Regions from separate parts of the Actinomadura graeca genome, predicted to be linked through region 1. Evidence: predicted binding sites of a transcription regulator. Region 1 holds the regulator's gene; the other holds the start of a gene.

The links. Region 1 encodes HspR, which represses chaperone genes until heat shock. Its sites were predicted from a motif close to ANTTGAGTCNNNNNGACTCAANT; they were not measured.
Region 2: the regulator HspR is predicted to act here: its motif matches at 3,408-3,430, upstream of lon (endopeptidase La).

Annotation. Positions count from the first base shown of each region.
Region 1 is NZ_CP059572.1:4,418,945-4,425,833, forward strand. It holds gene dnaK (molecular chaperone DnaK) at 1-16, shown strand, start outside; gene grpE (nucleotide exchange factor GrpE) at 13-633, shown strand; gene dnaJ (molecular chaperone DnaJ) at 774-1,940, shown strand; gene AGRA3207_RS19470 (heat shock protein transcriptional repressor HspR) at 1,944-2,396, shown strand; gene clpB (ATP-dependent chaperone ClpB) at 2,437-5,034, shown strand; gene AGRA3207_RS19480 (helix-turn-helix transcriptional regulator) at 5,050-5,349, opposite strand; gene AGRA3207_RS19485 (STAS domain-containing protein) at 5,537-5,980, shown strand; gene AGRA3207_RS19490 (hypothetical protein) at 6,180-6,889, shown strand, end outside.
Region 2 is NZ_CP059572.1:1,300,737-1,307,625, forward strand. It holds gene AGRA3207_RS06045 (nitroreductase family deazaflavin-dependent oxidoreductase) at 1-324, shown strand, start outside; gene AGRA3207_RS06050 (VanZ family protein) at 353-823, opposite strand; gene lon (endopeptidase La) at 977-3,373, opposite strand; gene AGRA3207_RS06060 (RNA polymerase sigma factor) at 3,574-4,146, shown strand; gene AGRA3207_RS06065 (hypothetical protein) at 4,149-4,760, shown strand; gene AGRA3207_RS06070 (trypsin-like serine peptidase) at 5,046-6,299, shown strand; gene AGRA3207_RS06075 (Type 1 glutamine amidotransferase-like domain-containing protein) at 6,350-6,889, shown strand, end outside.

The sequences.
Region 1 (6,889 bases):
GGGTGACGCGTCGTGACGACCTCCCCTCATGAGGGCGAGGAGAAGGAGGGCCCGGTGATCCGCGACAAGCGGCGCATCGATCCCGAGACGGGCAAGGTCCGGGAGACCGGCGGCACGCCGGCCCCCGAGCCCCAGGCCAAGGGCGGCGCCGCGGCCTCGGACGCCGGGGACTCCTCGCTCAAGACGCAGCTGGCCGAACGCCTCGCCGACCTCCAGCGGCTCAAGGCGGAGTACGACAACTACCGCAAGCGCGTGGAGCGCGACCGGGTCGCCGTCCGCGAGCAGGCCCTCGGGCAGGTGCTGTCCGAGCTGCTCCCGGTGCTGGACGACATCGGCCGGGCCCGCGACCACGACGAGCTGACCGGCGGGTTCAAGTCCGTCGGCGACCGGCTGGAGGCGGTCACGGGCAAGCTCGGCCTGGAGCGTTACGGGCAGAGGGGCGAGCCCTTCGACCCGACCGTGCACGAGGCGCTCATGCACTCGTACTCGGCGGACGTGACGGAGACCAGCGTCGCGGACGTCCTCCAGCCCGGCTACCGGATCGGTGAGCGGGTCCTGCGCCCCGCCCGCGTGGCGGTGGCCGAGCCCGACCCGAACGGCGGCTCCGGCGAGGAAGCGGCCGGCGAAGAGTGACCTCCTGGCCCGCGCCAGGGGGACCCCGGGGCCCGGCCCCCGGGATCGGCCCGAAGTCCCGTCCCGGCCACGCGGCCGGGACGGGCCTCCGGGGCAGGTGAAGGCATGCGGCAAGTGGCGATAGCAGAGAGCGGGGCGCCGTGAGCACCAAGGACTATTTGGAGAAGGACTACTACAAGGTCCTCGGTGTCGCGAAGACGGCCTCGCAGGAGGAGATCAAGAAGTCCTACCGGAAGCTGGCCCGCAAGTACCACCCGGACGCCAACAAGGGCGACGCCGAGGCGGAGGAGCGCTTCAAGGAGGTCTCCGAGGCCTACGACGTCCTGTCGGACGAGAAGCGCCGCAAGGAGTACGACTCGGTGCGGTCGATGCCGGGCGGGTTCCGCGGCCAGCAGGGCGGCGGCTTCCCCTTCGACCTGGGCGACCTGTTCGGGCAGCAGGGCGGCGCGCAGACCGGCGGCGCGGGCGAGCGCATCGGCGACCTGTTCGGCGGGCTGTTCAACCGGGGCGGCGGCGGCACCCGCACCGCCGGGACGCGGCGGGCCAGGCGCGGCGCGGACGTCGAGACCGAGGTGACGCTGTCGTTCGGCCGCGCGATGAACGGCGTGACCGTCCCGATCAAGCTGACGAGCGAGGCCGCGTGCGACGCGTGCCGCGGGACCGGCGCGAAGGCCGGGACCGTCCCGCGGGTGTGCCCGAACTGCGAGGGCACCGGGCACGAGACCCGCAACCTCGGCAACTTCGGCTTCCAGGAGCCGTGCCGGGAGTGCCACGGCCGCGGCCTGGTCGTGGACGACCCGTGCCCCAAGTGCCACGGCAGCGGCCGCGCGACCGGGACGCGCACGATCCAGGCGCGTATCCCGGCGGGCGTCGCCGACGGGCAGAAGATCCGGCTGAAGGGCAAGGGCGCGCCCGGCGAGAACGGCGGCCCGAGCGGCGACCTGTACGTCAACATCAAGGTGCGGCCGCACCAGGTGTTCGGCCGCAGCGGCGACAACCTGACGCTGACCGTCCCGGTGACGTTCCCGGAGGCCGCGCTCGGCGCGGAGATCCGGGTGCCGACGTTCCAGGGGCAGCCGGTCACGCTGCGCCTGCCGGAGGGCACCCCGAACGGCCGGACGTTCCGCGTCAAGGGACGCGGCGCGCCCCGCCGCGACGGCACCAAGGGCGACCTGCTGGTCACCGTGGACGTGCAGGTGCCGCAGAAGCTCGACGACCAGACGCGCGAGGCGCTGGCCCGGCTCCGTGAGACCGGCGCGGGCGACGACCTGCGCGCCGACCTCCTCCAGCAGGCGAGAACGGAGTGAGCCGTGGACACGACCCCTTTCGGTGACAGCACTCCGGTCTACGTGATCTCGGTGGCGGCGCAGCTGTCGGGGCTGCACCCGCAGACGCTGCGGGCCTACGACCGGATGGGCCTGGTGTCCCCCGGCCGGACGCCGGGACGCGGCCGCCGCTACTCGATGCGAGACATCGTGATGCTCCGCGAGATCCAGCGGCTCTCGCAGGAGGAGGGCATCAACCTCTCGGGCATCAAGCACATCCTGGAGCTGCAGCGGGACAACGTGCGGCTCCGCGAGGAGCTCGCCAAGGCGCACGCCGCCCTGGCCGACCTCGCGAACGAGCTCGAGTCGACCCGGGCGGTCGCGGCGCGGCTGGCGCAGCAGCGGCGGCACGGGGACACGGGCGGGACGCCCGGCTCCGACCTGGTGCCGATCAGGCACACGAGCGTCGTGGTCTGGCACGAGCGGAACCGGGACTGACCTCGGGGGGCGTCCCCCGTCGACGCAGGGGAGCGTAACTATGGACGTCAAGCTGACGCAGAAGAGCCAGGAGGCGGTGTCGGTCGCGGTCCGCCGGGCGGCGGCCGAAGGACATCCCGAGGTCGAGCCGCAGCACCTGCTGGTGGCGCTGATCGGGCTGCCGGAGGGCACGGCGGTGCCGCTGCTGGAGGCCGTCGGCGCGGACTGGCAGGCGATCCGGCGGCGGGCCGAGGAGCAGCTCGCGGCCAGGCCGAAGGCGGCGGGCTCGACGGTCGCGGCGCCGCGGCTGTCGGCGCAGCTCCAGCGGGCGATCACCACGGCGGGCAACCGGGCGCAGCAGCTGGAGGACGAGTACGTCTCGACCGAGCACCTGCTGGTCGGGCTCGCCGCGGACGGCGGCCCCGCGGCGGGGCTGCTGAAGGAGTTCGGCGCGACGCCGCAGGCGCTGCTGGAGGCGTTCGAGAAGGTGCGCGGGCACGCCCGGGTGACCAGCGAGAACCCCGAGGGCACCTACCAGTCGCTGGAGAAGTACGGCGTCGACCTCACCGCCGCGGCCCGCGACGGGCGCCTCGACCCGGTGATCGGGCGGGACGCGGAGATCCGGCGGGTCGTGCAGGTGCTGTCCCGGCGGACGAAGAACAACCCGGTGCTGATCGGCGAGCCGGGCGTCGGGAAGACCGCCGTCGTGGAGGGCCTCGCGCAGCGGATCGTCGCGGGCGACGTGCCCGAGTCGCTGCGCGGGAAGCGGCTGGTGTCGCTGGACCTCGGCGCGATGGTCGCGGGCGCGAAGTACCGCGGCGAGTTCGAGGAGCGGCTGAAGGCCGTCCTGAACGAGATCAAGAAGAGCGACGGGCGGATCGTCACGTTCATCGACGAGCTGCACACCGTCGTCGGGGCGGGCGCGGCCGAGGGCGCGATGGACGCCGGCAACATGCTGAAGCCGATGCTGGCGCGCGGCGAGCTGCGGATGATCGGCGCGACGACGCTGGACGAGTACCGCGAGCGCATCGAGAAGGACCCGGCGCTGGAACGCCGCTTCCAGCAGGTCCTCGTGGGGGAGCCGTCGGTCGAGGACACGATCGCGATCCTGCGCGGGCTGAAGGGCCGGTACGAGGCGCACCACAAGGTGCAGATCAACGACTCGTCCCTGGTGGCCGCGGCGACGCTGTCGGACCGCTACATCACGTCCCGGTTCCTGCCGGACAAGGCGATCGACCTGGTGGACGAGGCCGCGTCCCGGCTGCGGATGGAGATCGACTCGCGGCCCGTCGAGATCGACGAGCTGCAACGCGCGGTGGACCGGCTGAAGATGGAGGAGCTGAACCTCGCGAAGGAGACCGACGAGCCGTCCAAGCAGCGGCTGGAGCGGCTGCGCGCCGACCTCGCCGACAAGCAGGAGCAGCTCAACGGGCTGGTCGGCCGGTGGGAGCAGGAGAAGGCCGGGCTGAACCGCGTCGGCGAGATCAAGGAGCGGATCGACCAGCTCCGTGGCGAGGCCGAGCGCGCCCAGCGCGACGGCGACCTGGAGACCTCCGCGCGGCTCACCTACGGCGAGATCCCCCAGCTGGAGAAGCAGCTGGAGGAGGCGTCGCAGGCGGCGGAGCACCGCGACGCGATGGTCAAGGAGGAGGTCGGGCCGGACGACGTCGCGGACGTGGTCGCGTCCTGGACGGGCATCCCGGCGGGGCGCCTCCTGGAGGGCGAGACCGAGAAGCTGCTGCGGATGGAGGACGAGCTGGGCAAGCGCCTCATCGGCCAGCGGTCCGCGGTGCGGACGGTGTCGGACGCGGTCCGCCGCGCCCGCGCCGGGATCTCCGACCCGGACCGCCCGACCGGCTCGTTCCTGTTCCTCGGCCCGACGGGCGTCGGCAAGACCGAGCTGGCGAAGGCGCTCGCGGAGTTCCTGTTCGACGACGAGCGGGCGATGACCCGCATCGACATGAGCGAGTACTCCGAGAAGCACAGCGTCGCGCGGCTGGTCGGCGCGCCCCCCGGCTACGTCGGGTACGAGGAGGGCGGGCAGCTCACCGAGGCCGTCCGGCGGCGCCCGTACTCGGTGGTCCTGCTGGACGAGGTGGAGAAGGCGCACCCCGAGGTGTTCGACATCCTGCTCCAGGTCCTCGACGACGGGCGGCTGACCGACGGGCAGGGCCGCACGGTGGACTTCCGCAACACGATCCTGATCCTCACATCCAACATCGGGTCGCAGTTCCTGGTCGACCCGACGCTGGAGAACGGGGCGAAGCGCAACGCGGTCTGGAACGCCGTCCGCAACTCGTTCAAGCCGGAATTCCTCAACCGGCTGGACGACGTGATCCTCTTCGACGCGCTGTCGACCGATGAGCTGACCCGGATCGTGGACCTCCAGGTGGACCGGCTCGCCGAGCGCCTCGCCGACCGGCAGCTGACGCTGCGGGTCACCGACGCGGCGCGCGAGTGGCTCGCGCTGACCGGCTACGACCCGCTGTACGGGGCGCGGCCGCTGCGCCGGCTCGTGCAGACGGCGATCGGCGACCAGCTGGCGCGGGAGCTGCTGTCGGGCGAGGTCCGCGACGGCGACGAGGTGGTGGTCGAGCTGGACGAGGCCGCCGACCGGCTCACCGTCGAGCCGTCGAAGGGCCTGACCCTGACGAAGTGACCGGACGGGCCGAGGCTACTCCCCGGCGAACAGCTCGATCAGGGCCTTGACGTCGTGGTTGGCCTCGGCCGGATGCCGGAACGGCCGGTGGGCGTTGATGGTGTAGGTGTTGCGGCGGCCCACGCGGACACGGGTGAGGTAGCCCGCCTCCTCCAAGTCCGTGATGATGAGCTGCGCCGCGCGCTCGGTGATCCCGATCTCCTGCGCCACGTCCCGTACCCGCAGGTCGGGATCACGCGCGATGCAGATCAGCACCCGCGCGTGGTTGGTCAGGAACGTCCATGGCTTGCCGGTACGGTCCGGCGTGCTGTCCATCGGCTCACCCCGTCATATGCTGCGACCTCGTGCCACCGGAGAGCCCATACGCACTCCGCCCACCGGTGGGGCGGCGTAGATCACGAAGACATCATACGAGAATTTTTTGACGAACAAAATTTCGTGTATTACCTTTGGGGTGTCCACGATCCCCCATGGAACCGGCGACCGTTAGGAGTGTGCTCCCGTGCTCGTGCAGCCCACCCCGCAGTCCGTGTCGGACGTCGTCCCGCCCTCGTCGGGCGCCACGGCAGCCCCCGACCGTCCGAAGCTGACGATGACGACCGAGACCCGCGGCCACGCGACGATCCTGACGATGGCCGGGCAGCTGGTGTCGGAGACGGCGGTCACCACGGAGGCCCGCATCCTGACCACGATCGTGCTGGCCGAGCAGCCGCTGCACCTGGCCTTGGACCTCTCCGGCGTGGACACGATCGACGCGCACGGCGCCAACCTGCTGGCGAAGGCCCGCTTCACCGTGCGGGCCGCCCGTGGAACCCTGCACCTGATCGTCCCGCAGGACGCCCCCGCGCGGAGGATGCTCAGCCGGCACCTGCTGAGGTGCGTGGTGGAGCGCGCAGAGGACCTTCCCCTCGCGGACGACGGAGCCGAGGTCGAGAACGCCGCCTGACCCCGGCCGCCCCGGGCCCGCCCGCACCGGGCCCACGGGTCGTCCCGGGCCGACAGCTCGTCCCGGGCCCCACCGGACTCCCGTTGGGGCCCTAAGGCCCTAGTCCCCCTTTTCACCCGCTCCTACATTCATCTCTGGATCGAAAACCCATTGCGTCCATTCCGGTAAATGGGCGGGGGTTCCCGTGAAGGAGAAGAACGTGAACAACGCGAAGCGCGCAGCGGTGCTGGTGGCGTCCGGACTCGCCCTGGCCGGTCCCCTGCTGACCGCCTGCTCGGGGGACGCGACCGAGAAGTCCGCGGCCCCCCGCGCGGCCCACGTCAAGCAGGGCGAGGCCGCGCCCCTGGCGGCGTCCCAGGCCAAGAAGGCCCCGAGGAGAACGCATTACACGAAGAAGTACAGTCGCTTGGACGAGAAATACTTCTCGGGTATCAAGCGGTGCGTTCGGGTGAGCATCTGGGGCACGGCGAAATACGACGTCGAGCACACCGTCACCGGGTCCGTCCCGGTGCACGCCTACAAGAACCTGAGGGTGTACGCGCCCACGATGCGCGCGTCCGTGCTCGCCAAGTGCGGCAAGAAGAAGACGGCCAAGGCCAAGGGCGCCAAGCTGACGCAGAACTGGTACCAGACCACGTGCACGGCGGACGTCCAGGTGGGCATCCCGTGGTCGGTCGGCGCCACCCCCCACTGCGGCAACGGCAAGGTCGCGGGACGGACGACCTCCCACTCCGGCACGAGCACGACCTTCACCCAGTACAACTCGCAGGCGAACCCCGTGAAGTGGTCCGACCAGGGGCTCCCGAGCTGGGCGACCGTGAAGAAGTCGATGTGCCTGACGACCTACTCGACGGCCGTGGTGTCGGTGGGCTCGAAGTCCGACCGGGGCAGCTACAAGCTGACCCAGTG
Region 2 (6,889 bases), 3.1 Mb from region 1:
CTCGTCCTGACCACGACCGGCGCGGTCAGCGGGCGTCCGCGCCGGGCACCGCTCGCCTGCCTGCCCGAGAAGGACGGCGGGTGGATCGTCGTCGGCTCCGGCTTCGGCCGCGACCGGCACCCCGCCTGGACGGGCGACCTCATGCGGCACCCGGACGCCGAGGTGAGCTTCCGGGGCCGCACCGTGCCGGTCACCGCGCGCCTGCTCGGCGACGCCGAGCGGGCGGAGGTCTGGCCGCGCCTCCTGGAGGTCTGGCCCGTCTACGGCCGCTACGCGGAACGCGCGGGCCGGCGGCCGAGGACCTTCCGGCTGACCCCGCGGTGACCGCGCGCCGGGCACGGCGGGCCGGCCGTCAGCCGCGGACGGACTTCGAGAGCCGCCGCCCGAGGAGGAGGTAGGCGAGGACGACCCCCGCGACGTTGAGGATCACATCGTCCACGTCGAAGGCGCGCCCTATCACGAACGCGCCCTGGACGGTCTCGATGGCCAGGGAGCACATGCCGGTCAGGAGCGCGAGGCGGATCGGGCCCCGCAGGCTGACCCAGACGACCGGCAGCAGGACGCCGAGGGGCGCCAGCAGCGCCAGGTTGCCGCCGATCTGCAGGACCGCCTCCTTGACGGGGCGGTCCGCGTAGAAGCGCAGCGAGCGCCCGGGATCGGTGTTCCCCCCGGCCTGCCCGTTGTCATGGACGGGCGTCAGGGTCAGCCGGAACGCGATGTAGCAGAACACCGCGAGGAAGCCGAGCGCGATCGTCACCGCGACCGCCCGCAGGGCGATCACCCACCAGGAGAGCCGTTCGCCGGTCGCCGCCGGCTGCCACATCCGCACCACCACGGGACCCCTGGTCCCCGCTCCGTTTCGGAATATGCGGATCGCGTGATTTCGTCCTTTGTTTCCGAGCACGGTCCCCCGATTAGGGACGGCCGGAAATGGGCGCCGCCCCGGGGACGGGGTCCCCCGGGGCGGCGCGGCCGGTCACACGGCGACCGGCGTGGTGGCCGGTTCGAGCGCCAGGTCCAGCACCTCGCGGACGTCGCCGACGGCGAACACCGTCAGCTTCTCCAGCACCTCGGCCGGCACGTCCTCCAGGTCCGGCTCGTTGCGCTTCGGGACGATCGCGGTCGTGATGCCGAGCCGGGACGCGGCCAGCAGCTTCTGCTTCAGCCCGCCGATCGGCAGGACCCGCCCGGTCAGCGAGACCTCGCCGGTCATCGCCACGTCCGGCCGGACCGGCCGCCCCGAGAGCAGGGACGCCAGCGCCGTCGTCATCGTGATGCCGGCGCTCGGGCCGTCCTTCGGGATCGCGCCTGCGGGCACGTGGACGTGCACGCCGCGGTCCTTCAGGTCGCCGACCGGCAGCTCCAGCTCGGCGCCCCGCGAGCGCAGGTAGCTGAGCGCGATCCGCGCCGACTCCTTCATGACGTCGCCGAGCTGGCCGGTCAGCGTCACGCCGGTGTCCCCGGTCTCCCGGTCGGCCAGCGACGCCTCGATGTAGAGGACGTCGCCGCCCGCGCCGGTGACCGCGAGGCCCGTCGCCACGCCCGGCACGCCCGTCCGCCTCTCGGACCTGCCGAGCTCGACCTCCGGCGTGAACCTCGGCCGCCCCAGGTAGTCCTTCAGGTCGCCCGCGCCGATGGCGACCGGGAGCGCCGCCTTCTCCAGCGCGACGTTCGCGGCGACCTTCCGCAGCACCCGCGCGATCGAGCGGTCCAGCGACCGCACGCCCGCCTCGCGGGTGTACTCGGCCGCCAGCAGCCGCAGCGCGTCGTCGCCGAAGCCGACCTCGGACGCCTCCAGCCCCGCCTTGCCGAGCTGGCGCGGCAGCAGGTGGTCGCGGGCGATCGTGACCTTCTCGTCCTCGGTGTAGCCGTCCAGCTCGACGAGCTCCATCCGGTCCAGCAGCGGGCCGGGGATCGCCTCGACCACGTTCGCCGTGGCGAGGAACAGCACGTCGCTCAGGTCGAGCTCGACCTCCAGGTAGTGGTCGCGGAACGTGTGGTTCTGCTCGGGGTCGAGGACCTCCAGCAGCGCCGCGGTCGGGTCGCCCCGGTAGTCCGCGCCGACCTTGTCCACCTCGTCCAGCAGGACGACCGGGTTCATCGAGCCCGCCTCGCGGATGGCGCGGACGATCCGTCCCGGAAGGGCGCCCACGTACGTCCGGCGGTGACCCCGGATCTCCGCCTCGTCACGGACGCCGCCCAGGGCGACGCGCACGAACTTGCGTCCCATGGCCCGCGCGACCGACTCGCCGAGCGAGGTCTTGCCCACGCCAGGGGGTCCGGTCAGCGCCAGCACGGCACCGCTCCTGCGCCCGCCCACGACGCCCAGTCCCCGGTCCGCGCGCCTCTTGCGCACGGCCAGGTACTCGACGATGCGCTCCTTCACGTCGTCGAGGCCCGCGTGGTCCTCGTCAAGGATCGCGCGCGCGCCGGCGATGTCATAGGAGTCCTCGGTGCGCTCGTTCCACGGGATGTCGAGGACGGTGTCCAGCCATGTGCGGATCCAGCCGCCCTCAGGCGAGGCGTCGGACGACCGCTCCAGCTTGTCGACCTCCTTGAGCGCCGCCTCCCGCACCTTCTCGGGAAGGTCGGCCGCCTCGATCCGGGCCCGGTAGTCGTCCTCCTCGTCGGCCGGGTCGCCGTTCAGCTCGGCCAGCTCCTTGCGGATGGCCTCCTGCTGCTGCCGCAGCAGGAACTCCCGCTGCGTCTTCTCCATGCCCTCCTGCACGTCCTTGCGGATGGTCTCCGCCACGTCCAGCTCGGCGAGATGGTCGCGCGCCCACCCGATGACCAGCGTGAGCCGCTCGACGACGTCGGGCGTCTCCAGCACCTCGATCTTCTGCTCGTCCGACAGGTAGGGGGCGTACCCGGCGTTGTCGGCCAGCGTGGACGGATCGTCGATCTGCTGGACCACGTCCACGACCTGCCAGGCGCCGCGCTTCTGCAGGATGGCGCTGACCAGGCCCTTGTACTCCTTGGCGAGCTCCTCGGCCCGCCCGGTCACGGGCGGCGCCTCGATCACGGTGCCCTCGACCCACAGCGCCGCGCCCGGCCCGGTCGTCCCGGTGCCGATCCGCACCCGCGACACGCCACGGACGACCGCGCCCGGCTCCCCGCCCGGCAGCCGCCCCTCCTGCTCGATCACGCCCAGCGTCCCCACGCCGGCGTACTGCCCGTTGAGCCTGGGCACCAGCAGCACCCGCGGCTTGGCCGCCGACCGGATCCCCGGCCCCGTGGCCTGGGCCACCGCGCGGGCCGCCTCGATGGCCGCCCGGACCTCCCCGCTCTCGGACAGGTCGAGGGGGACCACCATGCCCGGCAGAACGGCCCCGTCGTCCAGGGGCAGCACCGGCAGCGTCAGGGTCTCGCTCATGCTCAGCTCCAAGTCCGTGTGTCACCCAACACCGAGTTGAGTCATCCACACTCAAGAAAACGGAGCACGATTTTGTTTCCTCAGCAACGTTCGCTCTCAGCGATCACCACGCCGCCCGGCCGCCCGGCCGGACGGCCCCGGGGAGGAAACGCCTTTCCGGTGTCGCGCCAAGTAGGAGTGTGACAGCGAGAGGAGAGAGCATGGCCAAGCCCGAGAGCGGCCTCGCTCGTGCCGGCGGGGATCCCGCCGCCCTGGAGGCGTTCTACCGGCGGCACATCGAGGAGGTCAGCCGGTTCATCGCCCGCCGGGTCCGCGATCCGCACACGGCGGCGGACCTGACCGCGGAGGTGTTCCTGGCGGTCGTCGACTCCGCCCACACCTACCGGCCCGCCATGGGCAGCGAGCTGGGCTGGCTGTACGGGGTGGCGCGCAACGTCGTGGCCGCCGAGCACCGCCGGGCGGCACGGGAGTCCCGGATCGCGGGGCGCATCGCCGGTCGGCGGCTGCTGGACGCGGGCGACATCGCCCGGCTGGAGGAGCGGATCGACGCCGAGAGCGACGGACGCCGCGCCTACGAGGCCCTCTCCGGGCTCCCCGAAGGCGTCCGCGCCCTGCTCGAACTGATCACGGTGGACGGCCTCACCGTCACCGAGGCGGCGGCCGCCCTGGGGATCCGGCCCGTCACCGCCCGCGTCCGCCTCCATCGGGCCCGCAAGGCGGTCCGCGCCGCGCTGCCCGCCTTCCCCGCCCCCCTCGCCTACTCCGAGGAGTGATCTTGCAGACCTTCGAAGACCGCCTGCTGGCAGAGCTCAAGGACGTCGTCGCCGCCCGCACCGCGCCCGCCCCGGCGGCGTCGCGCGTCCGGGCCGTCCGGTGGCGCCGGGCGGGCCTGACGGCCGCCGCCGTGGTGGCCGCCGCCGCGGCGGCGATCGTGGTCCCGGTGATGACCGGGGACCGGGCGCCCAAGGCCAACGCGGTCGTGCGCGATCCCGACGGCTCGATCCGGCTCTACATCCGCGACTACCGGCATCCCGAGCTCATCGCCTCCCGGCTGCGCGCGCTCGGGATCCCGGCGGTCGTCGACTTCGTGCCCGACGGCGAACGCTGCCGCACGCCCCGCGGCACGATCGTCCCGGACGACGGCACGCTGGTCACGATCATGCGGCCGGAGGACGACGACGGCGACGGCCACTTCACCCGCCTGCACCCCGACCGGCTCAAGCCGGGCCGGACGCTGGTGCTGGAGGTCGGCTTCACCCGCTTCGGCCGGGATGCGTCCGCCGCCTGGACGTTCTCCGGCACCGCCACCGGCCCCGTCGCACCCTGCGTGCCGGTGCCGGGGCCCGTCAAGGTGACCCGGCTGCCGGACGGCGGCGTCGGCGGCTGATCGCGTTCCGGACCGGCCCGCCGCGGAGCCGCGCGCGCCGGGCCGGTCCGATAGCCCCGGAGCTATGACAAGTTGCGAGTGACGGGACCGGGGTCCCGGGTGCCACAATCTCGTCCTCGCCGGCCGCGACGCCCGGCGTACAGGCGCGCGCCCGGCGGACAGGTCCAGACGACCGCCGCACCGCGTCCTGGACCGGGCCTGCTCCCCTCCGGCCCGGAGGCCCCCCGCCCGCCCACGACGTCTCCCCCCGGGAACCCCCGCCCCCCGCAACCGAGGAGGTGCGCCGTGTCCTTCCGGCCACGCGCCCTGTCCGTCGCCGCCGCACTGCTGGCGGCCGCATCAGTCCTGCCGGGCCCCGCCGCCCGGGCCACCGTGCCGCACTCCCCCGCCGCCGGGGCGGCACCCGCCACGCCCCAGCCGCGGGTGACCGTCGCGGGCGAGGAGAAGGCCGACGACGCCGTGGTGCGGTACGCGCCCACCGGCCGCAGCTGGCGCACCGTCATCCGCGAGCCCGGTTCCACCTACATCAAGGTGCACTTCGCGTCGCTGAAGCTGGTCCCCGGCGACCGCCTGACCGTCGCCGACCCGGCCGGCCGCGAGGTCCACACCTACCACGGCGACCCGACCGTGGCGCGCGCCCCCGGCGACGCGAGCTTCACGGTGCACGGCAGGCCCGGCTTCGCCGCGATGTCCGTCGAGGGCGACACCGCCGTGGTCACCCTGCACGCCGCGGCGCGGCGGAGCGAGGCCGCGGACCTGAACCGGCGGGACTACGGCGCCCGCGTCGACGCCTACTTCCGGGGCTTCGACGAGGCCGAGAGGGCCGCGGCCAACCCCGGCACGTTCAGCGTCTGCGGCACCGACGCCCGACGCGACGTCGGCTGCTACCAGACCAGCCACCCCACCGAGTACGCCCGCTCCGGCGCGGTCGCCCGCCAGCTGCTCAAGGGCGTCGGGCACTGCACCTCCTGGCGGGTCGGCAACACCAACCGCATGCTCACCAACCAGCACTGCATGGAGAGCGCCGCCGATCTGCGCGCCAGCGAGTTCCAGTTCGACTACCAGTGCGCCACGTGCGGCGGCAACGACCCGCGCGCCGGCACCAAGGTCAGCGGAGCGGAACTGATCAAGACGAGCCCGCTCAGCGCCCTGGACTACACGCTGTTCTCGGTGAACGACTTCGCCTCGATCCAGAAGTACGGCACCCTTTACCTGGACGTCCGGGAGCCCGTCGCCTCGGAGCGCATCTACATCCCGGGCCACGGCGACACCAAGCCCAAGCGCCTGTCCCTCTACGAGGACCGCGACGGCGGGGCGTACTGCAAGATCGACCGCGTGTCGTCCGGGGTGAACACCGGGTACCTGTGCGACAGCTCCGGCGGCAACTCCGGCTCGCCGGTGCTGGCCGCCTCCTCGCACAAGGTGATCGCGCTGCACCACCTCGGCGGCTGCCCCAACTGGGGGACCCGGATCTCCCTCGTCAACGCGGAGATCGCCGGCCAGATCGACAACAGCGGCCCGCCCCGCGCCTCCCGCTGAGCGCACCGGCCCCCTAGGCTCGGCCGTATGCGGCCGACCTCCCGGTCACGATGAGCGGACCCCGGCGCCTGTTCCTGGGGTCCGCCGGGCTGGGCGGCCTGCGGGGATGGCTCGCATCGCTCCCGGCGGCCCCCACCCGGGCGGTGCTGGTGCCCACCGCCGCCAACCCGATGCCGTCGGCGCCGTTCGCCGACGCGGCGGCCCGGCTTTTGCGCGACGAGGGCCTGGCGGTGGAGCGCCTCGACCTGGAACGCGCCGGGCCGTCCTGCGTCGAGCGGGCCCTCGGCCCGGCGGATCTGGTCTTCGTCACCGGCGGGTACGCGATGTTCCTCCTTCAGCACGCGCGCCGCAGCGGCTTCGACCAGGCCGTCCGCCGGGCGGTCGGCGACGGGCGGACGGCCTACGCCGGCATCTCCGCCGGAGCCGCGCTCGCCGGCCCCGGCCTCGGCTTCTTCCGCGACGGCGAGGACCCCGGCAGGGTCTCCTCCACCACCGGGCTCGGCCTCGTCCCGTTCACCGTGCTGCCGCACCGCGACCGGCCCGGCAACGCCGCACGGCACGACCACCGGATCCTGCGGGCGGGCGACCCG